DNA from 3 places in the Chryseobacterium sp. YR221 genome. Region 3 is predicted to be linked to each of the others. Evidence: riboswitches for the same ligand, from Rfam matches in the RefSeq annotation. Region 3 holds a riboswitch; each other region holds the start of a gene.

Region 1 (7,749 bases), on a different contig from region 3:
GAATAAATATTGTAATTTAAACTTCGAGAATATTTGTTAAAATAATACATAATAGAAATATGGACATTAAAAAGGACTTCAGAGATTTCTCTGTAAAACATTTAGGAAACAGCGGTTTGGTTACCGATCAGTATATGGGAATGTATGGCCCAACGAATCTTACACCGTACATCATGGAAGAAAGAAGATTAAACGTTGCTCAGATGGACGTTTTCTCACGTTTGATGATGGACAGGATTATCTTCCTGGGAACAGGAATTGATGATCAGGTAGCCAATATTGTTACGGCTCAGCTTTTATTCTTAGAAAGTGCAGATCCGTCAAAAGATATTCAGATCTATATCAACTCTCCGGGAGGTAGTGTTTATGCTGGATTAGGAATTTATGACACCATGCAGATCATTAAGCCTGATGTAGCAACAATCTGTACAGGTATGGCTGCTTCAATGGGAGCTGTATTATTAGTAGCAGGAGAAAAAGGAAAACGTTCTGCTCTTAAGCATTCAAGAGTAATGATTCACCAGCCTTCAGGAGGTGCACAAGGGGTTGCTTCTGATATGGAAATCAACTTAAGAGAGATGTTGAAATTAAAGCAGGAGCTTTATGAGATCATCGGACATCACTCAGGACAAACTTATGAGTGGGTTGAAAAATCGTCTGACAGAGACTACTGGATGACTTCTGAAGAAGCTAAAGGCTACGGAATGGTAGATGAGGTTTTACAGAGATCAACAGAGAAAAAATAATCGATGCTGGAAATCGGAAAAAACGCACCAATACGGTGCGTTTTTTTGTTTTATAATTGTATGAAAAAGTATTTCATATATGATGTTCTATTTCTTGATGATCTTGTGGATGGTTGAAGTATTTGCTGTTTTCATCTCAACAAAATAAATTCCGGCAGCCAAAGAATGAATATCAATCTTTGTGGATTGGGAAGTGATTACTTTTTGACCTAAAGAAGAATAGATATTGATTTCCGTATATTTTTCAGGAGATTCAATCTGAATAAAATGACTCGCCGGGTTAGGATGAATACTGAATTTTTTCTTTGTGGCAGAAGAAACACCCAATGTGGAATCGGCTGCTTCCGTAGGGGTAAATGGTCTTCTCTGTCCGAAGCTTATACCCATCCAGTCATTATTGGCTAGCTGAATCTGAGAAATTTCAGACTTCTTTTGCCAGCTTGAGAGGTCTTTTCCTTTATATAATTTCCAACTGTCCGCTCCAGTGGCGTTTCCGGTAAAATTATTCAATGACAGAGCAGAAATCTGGCTGTTTGATGAGGTGAAATTAAAATAAGAGGCTTGAGACTGGATCAGTTGTAAGGCCTGCTCAGCAGTGATGCTTCCGTTATATTTAATTCCAAACACAAAAGAATCTGCATTTCCGTTTGACTGATTGGTACCAAAATCAACCACTACCAAACTTTTATTGGTTCCTGTTCCTATCCAATTGGTGATTTGCGAAGATGCATACCATTGAGAGCTGTAAGCGGGTACAGGAGTAGATGGCGGAGTGTCGATCTGGACATCATCAGATCCATAGGTAATACCAAACCATAGCCCGTCTGTTAAAGTAACAGAACCTGCACCATTATTGTTATTAGACATATTTTCCGCACTTGGTCCGAACCATGGTATCCAGGAATCATCTGTGCCTGGAGCATGATGGTTATAGTTGAAACTGTAAAGAAATCCTGAAAGAATATCAGCTTCCATTTTAGGCTCTGCCGCAACAATAGCATTGATCATGTCTTCTGCCATTAGATTATCACCGTCAAAACGATATCCCCATGCATAAGAAGTAGGAGAATTAGTATCGTTAAAATCTGCAATGAAATAGGCCTTCTTTGAACCTGTTCCTACCCAAAACTTAATGTCGTTCTCTGTAAATTGGGCAGACAAAAACTGCATAAAAAGCAGTAAGAAAAAAAAATAGATTTTTCTCATGATATAATTAAATTAAAGTTTTATTCCCGAAACTTACCTACAGGAGAAGTGGTTATACTCACGATCCCTGAAGTGGCAATGGATAAGGCAGGTCTCCTGGCTTGCATCCTATAGCACACCTTCCCGGATCAGGAATCCAGTGGTCGTATTGTGCTATAAGTAAAACAGCTTACAGTTGCGGGTACAGCTCAAGAATTGAGTTTTATTCTCACTTGATTCCCTATTAATGAACAGTGTTCAACCTTAAAACGTTGCAAATATATCATATAAATTTTTGTATCCTGTTTTGTGAATTATATTTCAGTTTTTATATTTCTCCTGAAGCTGAATAGCTTTTAAAGGGTTGTTTTTTTTGAATTGATAATTAAATTAAAGATCTTGTTAGGTTTTCGGATTGAAACCAAAAGTTTTACTGTTTATATTAAATTCATTTTCATGGTTCCATTGTTAAAATACAATTATCATTATATTCAAGATCAGTTTACAATCAATTTATATTTTCGCAGCCATAAAAGAGAATATGAAAAGACTGCTACTATCTGCATTTGTGTTAACGGCGCTGGCATCCTGTAAAGATGATGACACCACCAGTAACCAGGAGATTAATTATTCTAAGCTTCCACAGGAATTTGCTTTTTCAAAATTGGCTACTATCAATGGAGTAGATGTGATCAACGGAGGATTTGGATCCGGAGCAGCGGCCCATCCTACAAGAAAAGGAGAATTCTATGTCATTACAGACCGTGGTCCGAATACAGACTACTTAAGCGGTAAAAAATTTCTTGCCCCTAATTTTACCCCAACGATTATGCATTTTAAGATCAATGCTGAAGGTAATATTGAGGTCATTCAATATATTAAACTTAAAAATCCGGCAGGGCAGCCTATCACAGGACTTCCAAATCCTATAGGAATGGGGAGTACCGGTGAAGTAGCTTATGATGCTTCAGGAAATGTGTTAGGAACAGATAAATATGGTCTGGACAGTGAAAGTATTGTTGCCGCTCCAGATGGAACATTCTGGGTTTCTGATGAATATGGTCCGCATATCGTTCATTATAGTGCAGAAGGGGTAGAAATGGAAAGGATAAGCCCGATTGGAGTGAATACGGGAACAAGAAAACTCCCTGCAGTTTTAGCCAAAAGAAGGGCCAACAGAGGTATGGAAGGACTTTGTATCACTCCGGATGGAAGAACGCTGGTAGGAACAATGCAGTCGATGATGCTGGTTCCCACTAAAGCATTGGCAACCAATACCACGTTAACAAGGATTGTAACATTCGATATTATCACAGGGCAGACGAAACAGTATTTATACAAACAGGATGGTGGAGCTTCTGATTCGGTTTGTGATATTACTGCATTAAGTAATAATGAATTCCTGGTGATTGAAAGAGATGGAAATTTCGGAACACAGGGAGGAATAAAAAAAGTATACAGAATCAATGTATCCGGAGCTACAGACGTCAATGGAACAGATCTGGCAGCGGTAGACGGAATGAAAATTAATAATAAAGCTTTGGAACAGAGTACCTGGGATGAGATTACGAATGCCGGAATAAAACCTGTTTCTAAAAGCCTTGCAGTAGATCTCGTAGCGAAACTGGGCTATGAGCATGATAAGTTTGAAGGGATTGTTTATTTAGGAAATAACAAACTGGCTGTTTTCAATGATGATGATTTTGGAGTGGTAGATGATGGAAACGGAAACCCTAAAGCCAAAATTCTTCCTAAAACAGGGAAGGTAGACAAAGGAACGATGTATGTAGTCGATATTCAATAATTAGATTTTTTTTAAAGAAAACGGCGGAATCGAAGATTCCGCCGTTTTTATGATCTCTGTATGAATAATTCATCAATATAAATTACTGGTTTTTTAAGTGAAAAAGATATTGTTTTTCTGTTTATTTTACTGAGCCCAAACTTTATGGTTTTTAAAGTCAATCGTGAAAATATATTTACAAATGGTTTCAAAATTGAGCACACCATCATAAATAATGTCCCTTGTAAATGATCTTGAACTGAATGTTTTTTTCGCAATAATAAATTGACTCTCAGAATTCATATCATCTTTGTCCTTCGATAGCTTCCAACTTTTGGCTGTTTCTGTAGATAAAAGCATGGGGCCACTATTTCCAGAATCAAAAAGAAACCAGTATGATTGATTGTCTCTTGGAATATTCAAAAAAATATTGAGTTCAGTAGCTTCCAGTCCATTGGCAAATCTGCTGGGAATAAGACTTTTTCCTTGCATTGCTTTTTGTGATGAAGAATGATTCTCTATAATGATAGTATTGTTGGCGAGGTTGAGAGTCAGGATGTGGGTAGCAAATGATTTTAATGAGATAACACCGTCTATTTTAGGGAATTCTTTGGGTAAAATAGTCATGATATCAAAAACACCGACTGTTGGATGGTCTATTTTTGTAGAACCTATAGTAATGGGAATACCATCTGATTTTTGAGATTTAATAATTTCTCCACTCATTCTAAATCCTGTTGAACTCCCATATATATTTTTATTAAAATACTTTGCTATTTCTGGAGAAATAATAGTTTCTGCCCCACCGGTATCGAACAGAAAATTGTATTTTTTTCCTTCAATAGAAACCTCTACAGTTTTCATGTTTTCAATATAAGGTTTTAGCCTTATGGTATCCTGTCCGAATCCCCAGATATTTGCCCCTAAAAATAGTACGCTAAAAAATATTTTCTTTGTTTTCATAATTCTTTTTTGTTTACTCTGTGAGACAAAAATCGTCTCTGTTTTATAGTGGACAAATTTGAATTATTATCTTATGAAAAGCGACCGATTTTAAAAAGTCGAACCAAATAAAAAGAAATAAAGTGTTCGACTAATCGGTCTTATAGAATGTATTTCTATATTCTGTGGGCGTTAAAGCAGTGTGCTTTTTAAAAGCAGTGTTAAATGATGATTTTGAATTAAAGCCAACCTGATATAAAATTTCTAGAACCGTAGAATCTTTTTTAGAATGTTTTTTTAATAATTCCATTGCATTTTCAATACGATAGGTATTTACAAAATGAAAAAAATGCTGTTTCATATTTGAATTAATCAGAATAGATAATTCTCGGGTTGGCATATTCATTTGTGTTGCGAGACTTTGCATTGTAAGAGCAGGATCTAAGTATGGTTTTTTTTCTGTCATGTATGTGTTAAGTAATTCAATTTGCAAATTAACGTTGCTGTTATCTATATTTTGTTTGCCCTCTGATCTGGTTTTGGGCTCAGTTTTATTTTTAAAATCATTTATTAATTGTAACTGGGGATCAACTCCCCGGAAAAATTCAGGATATTTTAATGCTTTTAAGACAAACCAGCTGGTGAAAAGTAATGCCATGATTTCCAGAAATCCATTAATGACAGTCAGTAGTTGATGCTCATCTGTATATCTTAATATATTTTTAAATGTTGCAAAATAATGGACAACCATAAAAAACAAAGTTAGTTGAAACAACCATTTAAAGACTAAATTGGAAGAATAAGACTGGTTTTCGAGATAGATGCTTCGGGTTCTTTTCAACACCGTAAAAGTAGCAATGATATATAGTAAATACTGGATTTCTATCAAATATTGAAAAATGATCATTTCAAGGGTCTGATGATGATGTTTGAAAAATTTTTTTTTTTCAATATCATCTGTCCAATAGATTCCAGAAGCCAATATGAGATTGATAATAACAAAAGGTATGAGATGCAAAAGATGTTTTCTTTTTAATTGAAAATCTTCATAGCAAAGTGATAAGACATATAAATAGAATAGCGGTATATTCAATAAAATGATAGTCCATCTAAAGATCTCTAGATTGGGAAGTAGGCTAAGGATAGGTTCAGAAATGAAGACTCCACTTACGTCAAGAGCAGTCAGAAAAAGATATCCTGCAAAAAGTTGATTGGGGAACTTTTTATTGGACTTTAAAGTCAATAAAAACAAAATAAGAAGGAACAATATAAAAACAGATATGATGGCGATCGTTTTTAAAAAATCCATTTATTTAATATTAAGTGACCTATTTGAAAAAAATAAAAATCCTGGGATTTGTTTATTTTCTATTTTGGAGTGGATCCGTTTTTATGAAAAATAAAAACGAATAAGTTGCTGTAAAAAAGGACATCTCGATGTCCTTTTTTACAGCATAAATATATTAATTAAAAGCTTCAATAATCTTAGAGAAATCCTCCAGTTTTAAAGCTGCACCACCGATCAGACCTCCGTCGATATCAGGTTGAGAGAAAATCTCCTTAGCATTGTCAGGCTTTACAGAACCTCCATAAAGGATAGAAACCTCATCTGCAACTTCCTGTCCGTATTTTGCAGCAATGATACTTCTGATGTGTGCATGGATTTCCTGAGCCTGTTCCGGGCTTGCCGTTTCTCCTGTTCCAATAGCCCAAACCGGTTCATAAGCAATCACTACTTTCTTGATTTCTTCAGCGGAAAGAGTGAAAAGTGCTACTTCAGTCTGGTTTTTTACAACCTCAAAGTGTTGCCCTGCTTTTCTCTGCTCAAGGGTTTCTCCGTTGCAGTATACAGGAATAAGACCTTTGTCAAGGGCTAATTTGATTTTTCTGTTACAGTGAGAATCTGTTTCTCCGTGATACTGTCTTCTTTCAGAGTGACCGATCAGTGATCCCGTTGCATCAATGGATTCCAGCATATCTACAGAAATCTCACCCGTATAGGCACCACTTTCATGCTCGCTCACATCCTGAGAGAATACTCCGATCTCATCCTTTTCAAAGATGTCTTTTGCCATCATTAAGTATAAAGCCGGTGGAGCAATCCAAACCTCACAGTTTGTTGTATTGTTGTTTTTATAGCTTAGTAACTGAATCATTAATTGTTGTGCATCAATTACATTTTTGTTCATTTTCCAGTTTCCTGCAACTATTTTTCTTCTCATAAGATTTATTTATTTTACTTTTTAATTTTTTGATTTATTTGCTTTTTGAAGATATTTTAAGCCAATCCCCATAAATTTTTCAGAAGGACATAGAAGGTATGCTCTTCTTCTGTCACCTTATTGTCTGCTTTGATCAATGATTTTGCAAACTGAACAAATTTTAGTCGCTCATCTTCGGTAGAATCATCAAGGAAGCATCTTCCATGAAATTCAAAGTGATCTTTCCATTCTTCAGGCTGTAAAAGAGCAAGAGTATCAAGCTCATTGTCCAGGTTCATTCTGAATGGAAATTCATCAGCCAGATATTGCTGTACAAGCATTCCTTCTTCAGGAGCAAACTCTCCGTCTACAGAAGAAAGGATCATTAATAAGTGATATCCGGCGATAGATTTATTTGATTTTTGCATGTGTTGTTGAATATTTTAGTGTTTAAATATGGTAGTTGATAGTGATCAATGCTCAATCTATCACCTCCCATTTATATTTTATTGTATATAATCTTTTGCTGGGATTTTGTTTACTATTCTTCCGTTTTTCAGGATCAGTACAAAAGGGTTACTTCTAGCAATGGTTTTGATAGCCGTTCCATCCATCATTGCATTTTTAATGGTTTTAAAGGTATTCTGATCCGTTGAAACTCCATAGATAAGAACTCCTTTTTCAGCATTTACTTTGGCTTCCACTTTCTGAAGAAGATCTGCAGAAACCTCTTTTGGATGGTAAGAGAATACTAAGATAGCTTTTGGAGCCTTAATGATCTCCTCAGTAAGCTCCATTCCTGTTGGATCTTCAATCTTAAATTTAACGATTTCAGACTTATAGCCTTCTTTTACCAGGACAGATTCATTTTTTCCTTCCTCTATCTTCCATG
Region 2 (7,749 bases), on a different contig from region 3:
CAAAAAATCTATGGTCTACCACAGTAACCGACGAGTTGAGGCTGGCAACGAACTTCCAGGGTAAAGTAATAGGAGTTTCTCTGAAAGACCGTGCTTCTATTCTTCCGGCAGGACATACGCCGAACGGAGCTTTCTGGTTTGACGACAGTACCGGGAACTTTATTACAAGTACATGGTATATGAAGGAGCTTCCACAATGGATCCAATCATTCAATGCTCAGAATTTACCTGAAAAATTGGTGGCTAACGGTTGGAATACCTTACTTCCAATCAATCAGTATACAGAAAGTTCACCCGACAATTCTTCATGGGAAGGTCTATTGGGAAGTGCCAAAACACCTACATTCCCATATACCAATCTGGCGAAAGATTATCAGACAAAGAAAGATAATATCCGTTATACTCCTTTTGGAAATACATTGACATTAAAACTGGCTGAAGCTTCTGTAGAAGGAGAACAGTTGGGTGGAGACAATATTACAGACTTCTTAGCGATCAATTTGGCTTCTACAGATTATGCAGGTCATAAATATGGGCCGAATTCTATTGAGGTTGAAGATGTTTATATCAGACTGGATCAGGATTTGGCTCAGTTTTTCAGCTACCTGGATTCAAAAGTAGGAAAAGGGCAGTATACTGTTTTTCTTTCAGCTGACCACGGAGGAGCTCATTCTGTAGGATTCCTTAAAGAGCATAAAATTACTACAGGCTTTTTTGGAGAAGGAATGGAAAAAAATCTTAATCAGAAACTGAAAGAAAAATTTGGGGCTGATAATTTAATCAATGCTATAGACAATTATCAGGTGTATTTTGATAGAAAAGTATTGACAGATGCTAAACTTGAACTGGATGATGTGAGAAACTTTGCGGTAAAAGAGCTTGAAAAAGACCCTACGGTTTTATATGCTGTTTCTGTAGACAGAGTTCAGGAAGCCAGCATTCCGGAGCCTATCAAACAAAGAATCATCAATGGGATCAACAGACAGAGAAGTGGAGATATTCAGTTAATCTCTCATGACTCTATGCTTCCTCCTTATTCTAAAACAGGAACTACACACAGTGTTTGGAACTCTTATGATTCCCATATTCCATTGATTTTTATGGGTTGGGGAGTTCAGCATGGGGAAAGCAATAAAGAATACCATATGACAGATATTGCACCTACGGTTTCTTCTTTATTGAAGATCCAGTTCCCAAGTGGAAATGTTGGAAATCCAATTACAGAAGTGATGGGTAAATAATCAAACAACATCAGTATATATAAATGGCTGCCTTCAACTATTGAAGGCAGCTTTTATTTTTATAGTATTCATAAAGGTCAGGTTTTATAAAGGGTTTTTATGTTTGAATTTTTCTACACCTTATTCATACGCCTTCATTTTTCACCCGGTATTTCACTTTTTGTCCAATACATTTAAAAAGCTATCTTTGCAAAAATTATGGTTTCCAATATATTGGAATGAAAAGGGAATCGGGTGGAACTCCCGGACTGTCCCCGCAACTGTAAATCGCAACAAAAGTTTCTGTAAAAAACCACTGTGTAAAAACGGGAAGGTACAGAAGGCGAAAGTCAGGAGACCTGCCAGAATAATAATCAAAATATATATTGCTTTCGGAGGAAGAGTAAATTAGTATGGATATAAAAAGATCTTTAGTACTGCTTTTTTCGTCTTATGGCTGCTTTCTTTTTGGACAAGAGAAGGCCTTAGATACTATTTATATATTCGACAGCCAGATGAACAAAGTAAAGCTCTTCCATCACGTAACGAATATTACCAATGAAGATGCTGAAAAAAACTCGACTAACCTTTCCGAATTACTGAGATTTCAATCTTCAGTCTATATCAAAGAAAATGGACGTGGTGCTGTTTCTTCACCTTCTTTCAGGGGGACTACCGCCCAGCAGACTGCTTTTGTATGGAATGGAATTAATATTAACTCCAGTTTTTTAGGACAAGGAGATGTCAATAATATAGCCTTGTTTGGATATGACCAGATCGGAATTAAACCTGGTGGAGGTAGTGTCATTTACGGCAGTGGTGCCATCGGGGGAAGTATTCATTTGAATAACAGCCTTGATTTTAATAAAGGGTTCCATGCTGTTCTGTTTTCAGAATTTGCATCTTTTAATACTTATAATAATGTTGTTAAAGGTTCTTACAGCAATGATAAGTTCAGCTTTAAAGTTTCCGGAAGCCATTCAATAAGCCAGAATGATTATGAAGTAGAAGAAGCGGGCGGAAAGAGGTATACGAATGACAACGGAAAATACTATAATACCAATTTCAATATAGCAGCAGCTTACAAAATTGCTCCCCATCATCAGATCTCATGGATATCAGAGACTTTTAACGGAAAGCAACATTATCCTGTTCGTTTTGGTGACCTGGAAACCAAGACAAAGTACCATACCCAGAATTTCAGAAACCTGATGGCCTGGGATTGGAATACTACGCGTTTCAGCAATTCATTTAAAGCAGCCTATACCGAGGAAAATTTTGAGTATTTTGGAGATATTGCAGGACCAGAAACCAGTGGAGGTGCCGGAAAGAATTATATTTTAAAAAATGATTTCAATTACTTCCTCAATTCAAAATGGAATATCAATATTATCGGGGAATTTCAAGTGAATAAAGGTAAGGGCGAAGGAAGTTCAAAAATAGGTGATATCAGTAGAAATGCTGGATCTATTGCCGGATTACTTCGTTATTTTCCTACCAAAGATTTAAGGTTTGAAGCCGGAATCAAGAAAGACTTTGTGGAAGACTTCAGCTCGCCGGTCTTATTTTCTTTTTCAGGAAAATGGAATGCCAACAAATGGTATGATGTAGGGCTAAGTATTTCAAGAAACTTCAGAGCTCCTTCATTTAATGATCTTTACTGGACTCCAGGAGGAAATCTGGATTTAAAACCGGAAACTTCTTATCAGTTTGAATGGAGAAACCAGTTTAAATTAGGAGACTTTAAATTATCTGTAGCTCCTTACTATATGAATATCCGTGATATGATCCGGTGGCTTCCAACAGCTTCAGGATATTACGGAGCGACCAATACCAATAGAGTAGAGTCTTATGGAGTAGAGTCTCAACTGGAATTTGAGAAAAAGTTTGGAAAGCATATGTTGAAATCAAATCTTGGATATTCTTATACAAAATCCAAAGACCTTGATGTTCAGAAACAGCTGATGTATGTGCCTTTCCATAAATTTACAGGAGGTATAGACTACCAATATGATTTTGTGAAGGTATATGTACAGGGAATGTTTAATGGGCTTACCTATACAGATTCCAATGAAAAAAGAAGTGATGCTTTAGATCCTTATTTTGTGATGAATGCCGGTGCCGGAGCTACATTTCTTACAAATTATACCCTCGGTTTTAAAGTAAATAATATTTTAAATGAAACCTATTATACGATGCTTTCCTATCCGTTACCCGGACGAAATTACAGTATAAGCCTTACTATCAATTTTTAAAATAAATTAATTATATGAATATCAGAAAAATTTTACCTCTTGCGTTTGCTTCCATGTTACTTTTCAATGTTTCATGTAGCAGCGATAGCGACATTGTAGAGCAGCCAGTTACTTACGAAGCCGGAGTGCTTATTTCCAATGAAGGCGGATTTACAACCACTACAGCTGAAGTTTCTTTCGTAAGCAGCAATCTTGCTAATCTGTATGACAAAATTTATGCTTCTAATAACAATGGTGAACCTCTGGGAAAAGTTCTTCAGAGTATAGGTTTTCAGGGAGATCGTGCTTATTTAGTGTCTAATGTTCCCAATAAAATTGATATCGTAAACAGATATACTTTCAAAAAACAAGCTACTGTAACCGCTAATCTTGATGGCGCAAGATATATTGCTTTCTCAGGAAACCAATATTATGTAACCAACAATAACTTTACAACAAATAAAAGAAAGCTGAATGTTTACAATACAGGAGATAATTCTTATGTAAAGAGTATTGATTTTACAAATGCTGCTGAAAAAGTGGTGGAAGCTGAAGGAAAAATTGTTGTACAGACTGATGGTACAGGATATGACGCGAGTTGGAATCCAATTGCAACAGGATATACTATCTCTGTGATAAATCCGTCTACAAATACAGTGAGCCAAACAGTAACTCTTCCTGCCAACGGGATTATTAAAGATCTTATTTCTTATAAAGGAACTGCTTATGCATTGGCTTCCGGGGATACCAATTCTTATATCTATAAGATCAATACTGCAGATGGAACGTTTACAACAACAACTCTTCCTATCCCTAAAGTTCAGAAGCTTAGAGCAGAGGATAATAAATTCTATTTTATTACAGATACCAACAAAATATACGGAATGACTATTGGTGCTGCTGCTGTACCAACAACTCCTATTATGACTGCTATAGGTAATGTATATGGATTTGATGTAATTGATGGCAGAATCTTTGCCTCAGACGCAAGTTTTTCAGCAGACAGTAAAGTGAATGTTTACAGTGCAAGCAATGGAACTCTATTGAGAAGCTTCACAGCAGGAATCGGAACAAACGGTTTCTATAAAAACTAACATACAAGGCTTTGGCCTGTATACATAAATTTTTATTTTTTCATCATTTGTGTTTTTTTTCGGTCGGTCTCATAGAGCCGGCCGATTTTGATTCACATATTAAAATAAAAACCCCGGGCTGGAAATCTTTCCAGCCCGGGGTTTTATGATTTAAAATTATATTTTTAATCCTAATTTTTCTGCTTCAGCAATCACAAATTTTGTTGCCTCATCTTTTTCATTAGGAATTTCTCCTTCAAGAATAGCTTCCTTTACTTTCTCCTTTAAGATACCGATTTCACGGCCTGGTTTAAGCTGGAACATTTCCATGATCTCTTCTCCGGTAATAGGAGGTTGAAAATTCCTTACCTGATCCTTTTCCTCTACTTCTTTGATTTTGACAGCCACATATTCGAAATTCTTTTTAAACTTATCCTGCTTTTTAGAATTTTTTGTGGTGATATCGGCCTTACAAAGGGTAAAAAGATCTTCAAGGTTTTCACCGGCATCAAATAATAATCTTCTTAATGCCGAATCAGATGCATCATCCGTGATCAAGGCAATAGGTCGGGAGGAAAGCTTTACCATTTTCTGAACATACTTCATATCGCTTCCTAAAGGTAATTTAAGTCTTTGAAAAAGAGCTTTTACCATTTTTGAACCTAAGAATTCATGTCCATGAAATGTCCATCCTGTTCCTTCAACAAACTTTTTAGTAGGAGCTTTTCCCACATCGTGAAGAAGTGCTGACCAACGCAACCAAAGATTATCTGTATTCACAGAAATATTGTCTACAACTTCTAGGGTATGGTAAAAGTTATCTTTGTGAGTTTGCCCTTCCACTTCTTCCACTCCCTTAAGCTCTATAAGCTCAGGAATAATAAGTTTTAAAAGGCCTGTTTGTTCCATTAAACTTAATCCTACAGAAGGTCTTTCAGACAGCATGATTTTGTTAAATTCCACCATGATTCTTTCCATGGAAACAATTTCAATTCTTTTGGCTTCCTGTTTGATAGCCTCCAGAGAATTTTCTTCAATGGTAAAGTGTAATGTAGAAGCAAACCTTACTGCTCTCATCATTCTCAACGGGTCATCAGAATAAGTCTGTGCAGGCTCTAGCGGAGTTCTTAAAATTCCTTTTTCCAGATCCTCAATTCCATGAAAAGGATCAATCAGTTCGCCGAAATTATCTTTATTTAAAGAAATGGCCATGGCGTTGATGGTAAAATCCCTTCTTTTCTGATCATCCTCCAATGTTCCACCTTCTACTTCAGGCTTGCGGCTGTTTTCAGTATAACTTTCCTTTCTCGCTCCTACAAATTCAAGATCAAGGTCCTTGTATTTGATCATAGCCGTTCCATATGTTTTAAACACAGAAACTTTTAGTTTAGGATCAATATCCTGAGCTACAGTCTGAGCAAGCTCAATACCATTTTGTTCGGTCACAAAATCTATATCTGTAGAAGCTTTTCTTTTCATTAAAAGATCCCGGACATAGCCCCCAACAATGTATACGGACTGATTATTCTTTTCCGCAGCCTCAGAAATTATTTTGAAAAGTTTTAAATTTTTATTTTGGTTAAGATTAATTTTCATCGTTAGTAAATAGCGTCAAGTTGTACTCATATCACCCATTAATCATAATGAGCATACATTTTATTAATTTTTCCTTCTTCATTAAAAAACATGACTTCAACAGCCTGTTTGTCCATAATAGATTTGTAGAATAATGCAACAGAATCAACTCCTGCAGTAGATTGTATCAGCTCGAAGTGAAGATTAGGAAATTTTTCCAGCGCCTTTCTCCAGTAATCACGAACGGATTGTTTTCCCTGCAGTGAACTTTCCTTTCCTCCTGTAGCCATTGAAATCATTGGAGTGGTGATTTCAATATCATCAGAATAGTGGGATAGAATAGCTTCTAAATCATGAGAATTCCAGACATGTATCCACTCCCGGGCAAAATCTTTATGGTTTATCATATATTGTAATGAGTTGGAATTTTGCAAAGATAGAACTAAAAAAAGAAATCCTGCCGATATGAACAGACAAGACTCTAAAATAAACAGATCAATATATTTTATTCACGAAGAACTTTGATTCGGTTGTCACTCCATATTTTGATCACCGAAGATCCTGAATATTTTGACACTTTATCTCTATCTTCTTCCACAGCATAATCTACAAGACTGATCATCTCATTTGAAATATCTGAAAACTTCAACGGACTTTTCTCACCACTGAAATTAGCAGAGGTAGAAACCAAAGGTTTATTCAGTTTTGTAATTAATTTTTTACAAAAGTCATTTTTTACCAATCTGATACCAATACTGCCATCTTCGGCAAGTAATTCTTTGGGCAATCCGCGGGGATTTTCATAAACAATGGTAACCGGCTTTTCACTAAGATCAATAATTTCCCATGCCATTTCCGGAACATCCACCAGATCCTGAAGTCTTTTTTCAGACTCCACTAAAATGATCATGGATTTATTTTTTTCACGTTTCTTAATGTCAAAAATTTTATTGACAGCCTCTATATTGGTAGCATCACAACCAATTCCCCAAATAGTATCTGTAGGATAAAGAATTGTTCCGCCGGATTTTAATACTTCGATAATATGTTCCATAATGGTATTGAATTCAAAACAGTCTATAAAGGTAGAGAATCTGGGAATTTCAGACAAAAAATTGAGGAATAAATGATATTGTATTTTAATTTTTTTAGGCTTTGGCTAAAGCCAACGGAAGATTTTTTCATAGGAAAACGGGCTAAAGCCCGTTCCTATTGATGATGGAGATGTTTTGTATTAATGATTTATGATTCAAGGGTGAAATAGACATTTTCAAAATGGTTATGCCTTATGTATTGAATTCAATAGAAATGGGCTAAAGCCCATTTAACAAGAAAATATACATGATATGGCTTTAGCCAAAACTATACGGGTAGAGAATCGGGGAATTTCAGACAAAAAATTGAGGAATAAATGATATTATATTTTAATTTTTTTTAGGCTTTGGCTAAAGCCAATGGAAGATTTTTTCATAGGAAAACGGGCTAAAGCCCGTTCCTATTGATGATGGATATGTTTTATATTAATGATTTATAATTCCAGAGTGAAATAGACATTTTCAAAATAGTTATGCCTTACGTGTTAAATTCAATAGAAATGGGCTTTAGCCCATTTAACAAGAAAATATACATGATATGGCTTTAGCCAAA
Region 3 (7,749 bases):
GCGGATTATTACATACGATGCGGATTTACTCAATTAGGAGCAAAAAAAATAGCTGATACCGAAGGGCTTCCCGCTCATTATCATAATGCGACTATGGTACTTTTTCAGTTGGAAGCTTAACATTTTACTTACAGACAGGTTTAACATCGTTTAGTAAGGTAACTAAGGTTTTTCCGGGTTCCTCAATGGGGATCAGATGGGCAGAATTTTCAAACCATATCCCTTTTTTAAACGGAGCTTTTACATTTTGCAACCATTGGGCAGTAGGCTCAGAAGGGGTAGTATAATCATGCCTTCCCATAAACATAAAAACCGGAATAGGGAAGGTTTTAATATTCTTAAAGTCAGTATCCAGAAATTCAGGAAGCACCTTTGCCAGGGTAAATACACTGCCTTTACCAATAGCCTCAGCATCCTGATAAGAATATTCCGGGGATAATAACGGAGCCTGGAAGAAATACCTGGAATTATTCCTGAAAGCTGTAAGCCCGCCATAATACTGGGGCCATTTCCGTGCAATAATGATCCTTTTTCTGGTAATAGGAGTGGTTCCCGGATAGGGTGCTATAGATGCCAATTCTTTCAAAGCCTCTTCATTTTTTAACCGGGTAGCTTCCTTTACGGCAAAATCAACACTCAAACGTTCATTGTCTTTAGTATTGATGACCTGTCCGATTCCTACATAAGCATAAAACAGATCTGGTCTTTTCAACGCCGCCCTCATAGAAATAATCGTTCCCCAGCTGTGACCAATCAGCAATACTTTCTTCTTTTTATACTTTGCTTTGATTAATTCAGCCAGTTCAATAGCATCATCTACATATTGACTGATATGAATGGTGTTTTTTAATGATAGGGTATCATTGGCATGATAAGTTTTGCCGGAAGCCCGCTGATCGTAATTGACAACAGTGAAATACTCCTCAATAGGTCTTTGAAACATCCACATGACTGGTGAAAGAGGTGAAGCCGGACCACCGTGTACAAAGAGTATCACCGGATTATCTTTATGCTGACCACGTACAAAAACCCATTGCTGAACACCCCCGATATTTACTTTATATCTTTCCTGAATTCCATTGGGACTGACAATTGAATCCAGGTCCTTTATAATTTCCCTGGCTTCAGCATACTCATCTCCGGGTTTGCTGTTTTGTCCGAATATCGTAAGAGAAAACAATAATATGATGACGAATATTATCTTATTTTTCATAAGTCGCTGATTTTGTAAGCCAAATTAAAAAAGATAATTTTAATAATCAAATAAAATGCATCCATAGGTCGATCTTATGATCATGCCAATCTCTGTACTCAGATGCTTATTAAAATCTGAATAAATTTCTTCAAAATAACGCTTAAGTAGCATTAAATTTAAAAGACCTACCTTTACAATAACCAAACAAAATTATTAATATGTCATTTGTAACCCCAGAAGGAGCAAGGAAAGCTCAGTTGTCTGTAACAGAAAGAGAGCCCGTTGCCCATGCCGTACTCTCAGGTGCAGAGAATATCTCAAAGTATAATACCGGAGTATGCCACGATGTTGTAGCATATGCTTTGTATATGCGAGGCGCCCGGATAAGCCCCACTCAGCTGGCTGAATCAGCTGGCCAAAAATGGCTCACTGTATTCAGATATCCGGACGGAGAAAAGTGGGATGGCTATGCCCCCATTCCGGCAGGAAAAGCAATTGGTTTCTACAGACTTATCGACAAAACCTGGTTTCATTCAGCCATCACTACAGGAAACGGTAACGAAATCCGATCTGTAAACGGATTTTCATTAGGATCAGCATGGTCTGTTCCCGTAGATATGGACTGGGTTTTCTTAGGTAAAAGAAATTCAGACGGAACCTTTAACTATGACGGCACCAAAATAGAAGTGTACATTTCACCTTTATAGCCGTCATGATAAGACAGAAATAATTCTACTAATAAATTATTTCTGTCTTATTTTATCACAAGCTATTTCTTTTTCTTCCGAAACAACAGGAGTTCACCCATTGATTCCTTTATTTTCTCCAAATACCCTTTCCCTGTTAAGGCTATCGTAAGCAAAAACAAAACCTCCCCCGTAATAAGCAGGATCAGGATGGTGGATGCTTTATTGGGAAAATCCACAAAGAAAAGGACCGGAACTCCCGCTAAACACAATGTTCCCAATCCTAAAAAGATAAATACCAGTTTATTTTTAAAGCTTAGTTTTTCCTTCGCCATCGTATGTGAATCTGATTACAAAAAAACTGATTTTATGTACATCATATTTCTATTTTGTGATCCAAACGTATATTCAGACCTTTGAAATGTCGATTTTTAAATATGAGACCTATTGTTGAATTTCAGGATCATATCTTTTCTTAAAATTATTGGGACAAATGATATTCACATCATTCCGTATAAAGCGTTGAAAAAATAATTTTAATGTAACACATAATTAACCTTAGTCTTGAAATAAAATCACGGGCTTATCAAATACTTCCTATTTACAACATAATTTTAGTGTTAAAAAAATTATAAATTTCTCTGAAATCAGTCCGAATTCAGCCTTAAAAAAAGAATATTAAGATAAAATATCCCTCATATTTTCAATGATTTAAAGCTTTTTCATAATAAAAAACAAATCCCCATGCGGCTGTTTCAATAAAATGGCTATATTTACCACCAAGGAGTTCTTAACACCTTCTTTATCAACCGAAACTGGTTACACTTAGCTGTGTATTAAAAGGGAATCGTGTGCAAATCACGAACTGTCGCGCAACTGTAAGTAACATGAAGGTTTTTATCAATATATGTCCACTGTTTACCTGGGTAAATGGGAAGGATGATAAAAACTGTTACAAGTCAGGAGACCTGCCTATTTCGAATTGACGATGCTTTCGCGATCTGAAGCTTATAGTCAGGTATGATACGATATAGATAACTGTGCGCTGTTTTTTCGTAAGTTATTTTTTTGAGATAGTTGTAATGTGGCCGTGTGCCTTTTCATTATGTCTATAAGCTCATTCGTATTTCCCTTTCCATAGTTTTTATTTCCCATCAGGCATTGTGAAGTTTGGCAAGAGCTTTTTAAAAGGATTTTATCATTTAAAAAGTTGAAGAATGCAAACATATAATCGCTATGTAAGAATCAGTAACTGGCTTATAATGGAAAAGAGCAGTCCATTCCTTGGGATCAATAAGGTTTTGCTAAAAACTTTCAACACAGATTTAATTTCTGTTCATCGTTATCCGTTATCATCAGGTATTCCTATACATCAATAACTCCTATTGCTTTTATCAGCAACCCCATACACCAAAACAAATTTTTAACAAAACAATAGATATTAAATGATTAAGAATGAAAGTATGCAGTCTCCCGGGTTACGATTCCGCGAGGCTATGCAGAAAGAAAAACCTCTCCAGATTGTAGGAGCTATTAATGCCAACCATGCATTATTGGCACAGCAGGCAGGTTTTAATGCAATTTATCTTTCGGGAGGTGGTGTTGCCGCCGGTTCTTTAGGAATTCCCGATCTGGGAATTACTACCCTGGAAGATGTATTAACAGATGTTCAGCGCATCACCAATATCTGTGATCTCCCCCTTATGGTGGATATTGATACGGGATTTGGTCCGTCGGCTTTTAACGTAGCCAGAACAGTAAAATCTCTGATTAAAGCTGGAGCTGCAGCCTTACATATTGAAGATCAGGTAGGAGCCAAACGTTGTGGGCACCGTCCCGGAAAAGAAATTGTAAGTAAAGAAGAAATGACAGACAGGCTGAAAGCTGCCGCAGATGCCCGTACCGACGAAAATTTTGTTATCGGAGCACGAACGGATGCATTTGCTAATGAAGGATTAGAAAAAACACTGGAAAGAGCTATCGCCTATAAGGAGGCTGGTGCCGATTTCATTTTTGCAGAAGCAGTGCCGGACCTGAGCTACTATCAAAAATTTGTAGATGCTACAGGGATCCCTGTATTGGCCAATATTACAGAATTTGGAATGATCAGCATGTATACTGTTGAAGAATTGAAGACCGCGGGAGTAGGATTGATTCTTTATCCGCTTTCTGCTTTCCGCGCAGCTAATAAAGCCGCTCAAAATGTCTATGAACATATCCGTAAAGAGGGTACCCAGGCCAATGTGATAGATACCATGCAAACCAGAGAAGAACTCTACCAAAGTATTGGATACCATGATTATGAACAAAAATTAGATAACCTTTTTAAAAAGAATAATGATGTCAACAAATAATGAACCTACCTTCAAACCTAAAAAAAGTGTCGCGCTTTCGGGAGTAGCAGCCGGCAATACAGCACTTTGCAGTGTCGGAAAAAGTGGAAACGACCTGCACTACAGAGGATATGATATTTTGGACCTTGCAGAAAAAACGCAGTTTGAAGAAGTAGCTTACCTACTGATCTATGGGCATCTGCCTACCGAAGCACAGCTGAAAAATTATAAGGCAAAATTAAAATCATTAAGAGGGCTGCCACATTCTGTAAGAAATATTTTAAAAAGTATCCCTGCTGCAGCACATCCAATGGACGTTATGCGGTCAATGGTATCTGCTATCGGTAGTATTCAGCCGGAAAAAGATGATCATAATATGGCGGGAGCCAGAGATATAGCCGATAAATTACTGGCATCATTCAGCTCAGGCCTTTTGTATTGGTACCACTATACCCACAACGGAAAAGAAATTGATGTAGAGACAGATGATGATACTATCGGAGGTCATTTCCTTCATTTACTGCATGGAAAAAAACCTTCCGATTCCTGGACAAAAGCAATGCAGATCTCTCTGAATCTGTATGCAGAACATGAATTTAATGCTTCTACATTCACAAGCCGTGTTATTGCAGGTACAGGTTCCGATATTTATTCTGCCATTACAGGAGCTATTGGAGCATTAAGAGGACCTAAACACGGGGGTGCCAATGAAGTAGCTTTTGAAATTCAGAGCCGTTATCATTCTCCGGACGAAGCAGAAAGCGACATCAGGCAGCGTATTGCCAACAAAGAAGTGATCATTGGATTCGGACATCCGGTCTATACCATTTCAGACCCAAGAAATGTAGTGATCAAAAAAGTAGCTAAAGAACTTTCCGAAGAAGCGGGGGATATGTTACTTTTTAATATTGCTGAAAGACTGGAAACCATTATGTGGGAAGAAAAGAAAATGTTCCCTAATCTGGATTGGTTCTCTGCGGTATCTTACCACTTAATGGGAGTACCTACGCTGATGTTTACGCCATTATTCGTAATTTCAAGAGTTACAGGATGGAGTGCACATATCATGGAACAGAGACAGGATGGTAAAATCATCCGTCCAAGCGCCAATTATACAGGTCCTGAAAACAAAGCATTTGTATCCATCGATCAACGATAAAAGAATTAAACTATTTTCAACTAATTAAAATTTTCAACTAAAAAAAATGAGTTCACACATTTCAAATGAAAGGCCACAGCCGGATAAAGTACTGGCAGATATTGCAGATTATGTATTAAACTACGAAATAAAAAATGACCTTGCCTGGAAAACAGCCCATTACTGTCTTCTTGATACGATTGGGTGTGGTCTGGAAGCTTTGACCTATCCGGCCTGTACCAAACTTTTAGGACCTGTCGTAAAAGGGACTATCGTTCCGAATGGTGCTAAAGTTCCGGGAACACAGTTTCAACTTGACCCTATTCAGGCTGCATTTAATATTGGGACAATCATCCGTTGGCTGGATTTTAATGATACGTGGCTGGCTGCTGAGTGGGGACATCCATCAGATAACTTAGGCGGTATTTTAGCAACAGCCGATTGGTTATCCAGAACCAATATTGCAGAAGGAAAAGCTCCTCTTAAAATGAAGCAGGTATTGGAGGCCATGATCATGGCTCATGAAATACAAGGGGTAATGGCGTTGGAAAATTCTTTTAACAAAGTAGGTTTAGACCATGTTTTGCTGGTAAAACTGGCTTCTACAGCAGTAGTAGGAAAATTGATAGGGTTAACCCGCGACGAATTGATCAATGCCGTATCATTAGCTTTTGTAGATGGTCAGTCTTTAAGAACGTACCGCCATGCTCCTAATACAGGTTCCAGAAAATCATGGGCAGCAGGAGATGCTACATCAAGAGCCGTTCGTTTAGCATTAATAGCACAAACCGGAGAAATGGGATATCCTTCCGTTCTGACAGCAAAAACCTGGGGATTCTATGATGTATCTTTCAAAGGAAATGAATTCAAATTCCAGAGAGACTACACTTCCTATGTGATGGAAAATGTACTATTCAAAATTTCGTTCCCTGCCGAGTTTCATTCCCAAACAGCCGTTGAAGCTGCAATGACATTACATTACACCTTACAAGACCTTGGAAAAACAACAGATGACATTAAAAAAATTACCATCAGAACTCATGAAGCGGCCATCCGGATTATAGACAAAAAAGGTCCGCTGAACAATCCTGCAGACCGTGATCACTGTATTCAGTACATGGTAGCCGTTCCATTAATTTACGGAAGACTTACCGCTGCCGATTATGAAGACAGCATCGCTTTAGATCCGCGAATTGATATCCTCCGTGATAAAATTGAATGCGTAGAAGATGTACAGTTTACCACAGATTATCATAATCCTGAAAAACGTTCTATTGCCAATGCTTTGACTGTAGAATTGAATGACGGAACCGTTTTAAATGAAATAGAGGTAGAATATCCTATAGGTCACAAACGAAGAAGAGAGGAAGGAATTCCTGAATTAATTAAAAAGTATAAAATCAATTTGGCAAGAATATTCCCTGAAAAACAACAGCGGGTAGTATTAGAAAACTCGTTGGAGTATGATACCCTTGTCAATCTTAATGTCAATGAATTTGTTGATTTATTGGTCATATAATTTTAAATGAAGGGTTGAATCTCAATTATGTTTCAACCCTTCATTTTCACCTTCCACCTTAACAAAAACTATGTCACATACAGTACAAATATTAATCAATGGAAACTTTATAGAAAGTAAAGCTTCTGAACATTTACCTGTTGAAAATCCTGCCACACAGGAAATTCTTGCAGAAGTTCCCCTAACGCTATTGTCCGAAATAGATGAAGCGATTGAAGCTGCCCAACAGGCCTTCAAAACATGGAAAGAAGTAGCCACCCCGGAAAGGGCAAGGTTATTCTTAAAATACCAGCATCTTTTAAAAGAAAATCAGAAAGAAATCGCTGAAATCCTGTCCAGAGAGAATGGAAAAACACTTGCCGATGCTATGGGAGACGTATGGCGGGGTATTGAAGTTGTGGAACATGCCTGTAATATCCCAACGCTGATGATGGGTGAGACCGTAGAAAATGTAGCAAGAGGCGTAGATACCTATAGCTATATTCAACCACTCGGAGTCTGTGCGGGAATTACCCCTTTCAATTTCCCTGCAATGATTCCTTTATGGATGTTCCCTATGGCTATTGCCTGCGGTAATACCTTTATTTTAAAACCTTCCGAGCAGACCCCAATGACCTCCATGAAAATGGCAGAGCTGTTTTTGAAAGCAGGCTTTCCTAAAGGGGTACTGAATATTGTCCATGGTTCCAAAGACCAGGTAAACCATATTCTTAACCATCCTGAAATTAAAGCTATATCCTTCGTAGGCTCTGTCCCTGTAGCGGAACATGTTTACCGTACCGGAACAGATAACCTGAAAAGAGTACAGGCTTTTGGAGGAGCAAAAAACCATATGGTGGTAATGCCTGATGCCAATAAAGAGCAGGTGGTCAATAATT

Evidence for each region. Region 3 has a riboswitch for cobalamin ahead of prpB (methylisocitrate lyase). Riboswitches for the same ligand answer to the same signal wherever they lie in the genome.
Region 1: it holds a riboswitch for cobalamin, as region 3 does, so the genes downstream of both, B8967_RS11170 (T9SS type A sorting domain-containing protein) here and prpB (methylisocitrate lyase) in region 3, are expected to answer to the same signal.
Region 2: it holds a riboswitch for cobalamin, as region 3 does, so the genes downstream of both, B8967_RS05670 (TonB-dependent receptor plug domain-containing protein) here and prpB (methylisocitrate lyase) in region 3, are expected to answer to the same signal.

Annotation. Positions count from the first base shown of each region.
Region 1 covers NZ_FWXM01000003.1:454,379-462,127, reverse strand. Annotated here, with positions in the region: gene clpP (ATP-dependent Clp endopeptidase proteolytic subunit ClpP) at 60-746, shown strand; gene B8967_RS11170 (T9SS type A sorting domain-containing protein) at 834-1,952, opposite strand; cobalamin riboswitch at 2,021-2,213, opposite strand; gene B8967_RS11165 (esterase-like activity of phytase family protein) at 2,473-3,735, shown strand; gene B8967_RS11160 (aspartyl protease family protein) at 3,862-4,677, opposite strand; gene B8967_RS22470 (helix-turn-helix domain-containing protein) at 4,808-5,407, opposite strand; gene tpiA (triose-phosphate isomerase) at 6,120-6,878, opposite strand; gene B8967_RS11145 (tellurite resistance TerB family protein) at 6,935-7,285, opposite strand; gene B8967_RS11140 (BT_3928 family protein) at 7,364-7,749, opposite strand, start outside.
Region 2 covers NZ_FWXM01000002.1:145,802-153,550, reverse strand. Annotated here, with positions in the region: gene pafA (alkaline phosphatase PafA) at 1-1,241, shown strand, start outside; cobalamin riboswitch at 1,424-1,602, shown strand; gene B8967_RS05670 (TonB-dependent receptor plug domain-containing protein) at 1,634-3,475, shown strand; gene B8967_RS05665 (DUF5074 domain-containing protein) at 3,490-4,548, shown strand; gene B8967_RS05660 (CCA tRNA nucleotidyltransferase) at 4,705-6,123, opposite strand; gene B8967_RS05655 (nuclear transport factor 2 family protein) at 6,162-6,509, opposite strand; gene B8967_RS05650 (L-threonylcarbamoyladenylate synthase) at 6,608-7,156, opposite strand.
Region 3 covers NZ_FWXM01000001.1:453,703-461,451, reverse strand. Annotated here, with positions in the region: gene B8967_RS02135 (GNAT family N-acetyltransferase) at 1-120, shown strand, start outside; gene B8967_RS02130 (alpha/beta hydrolase) at 125-1,213, opposite strand; gene B8967_RS02125 (hypothetical protein) at 1,414-1,902, shown strand; gene B8967_RS02120 (transporter suffix domain-containing protein) at 1,965-2,216, opposite strand; cobalamin riboswitch at 2,681-2,872, shown strand; gene prpB (methylisocitrate lyase) at 3,327-4,235, shown strand; gene prpC (bifunctional 2-methylcitrate synthase/citrate synthase) at 4,222-5,373, shown strand; gene B8967_RS02105 (bifunctional 2-methylcitrate dehydratase/aconitate hydratase) at 5,420-6,871, shown strand; gene B8967_RS02100 (CoA-acylating methylmalonate-semialdehyde dehydrogenase) at 6,942-7,749, shown strand, end outside.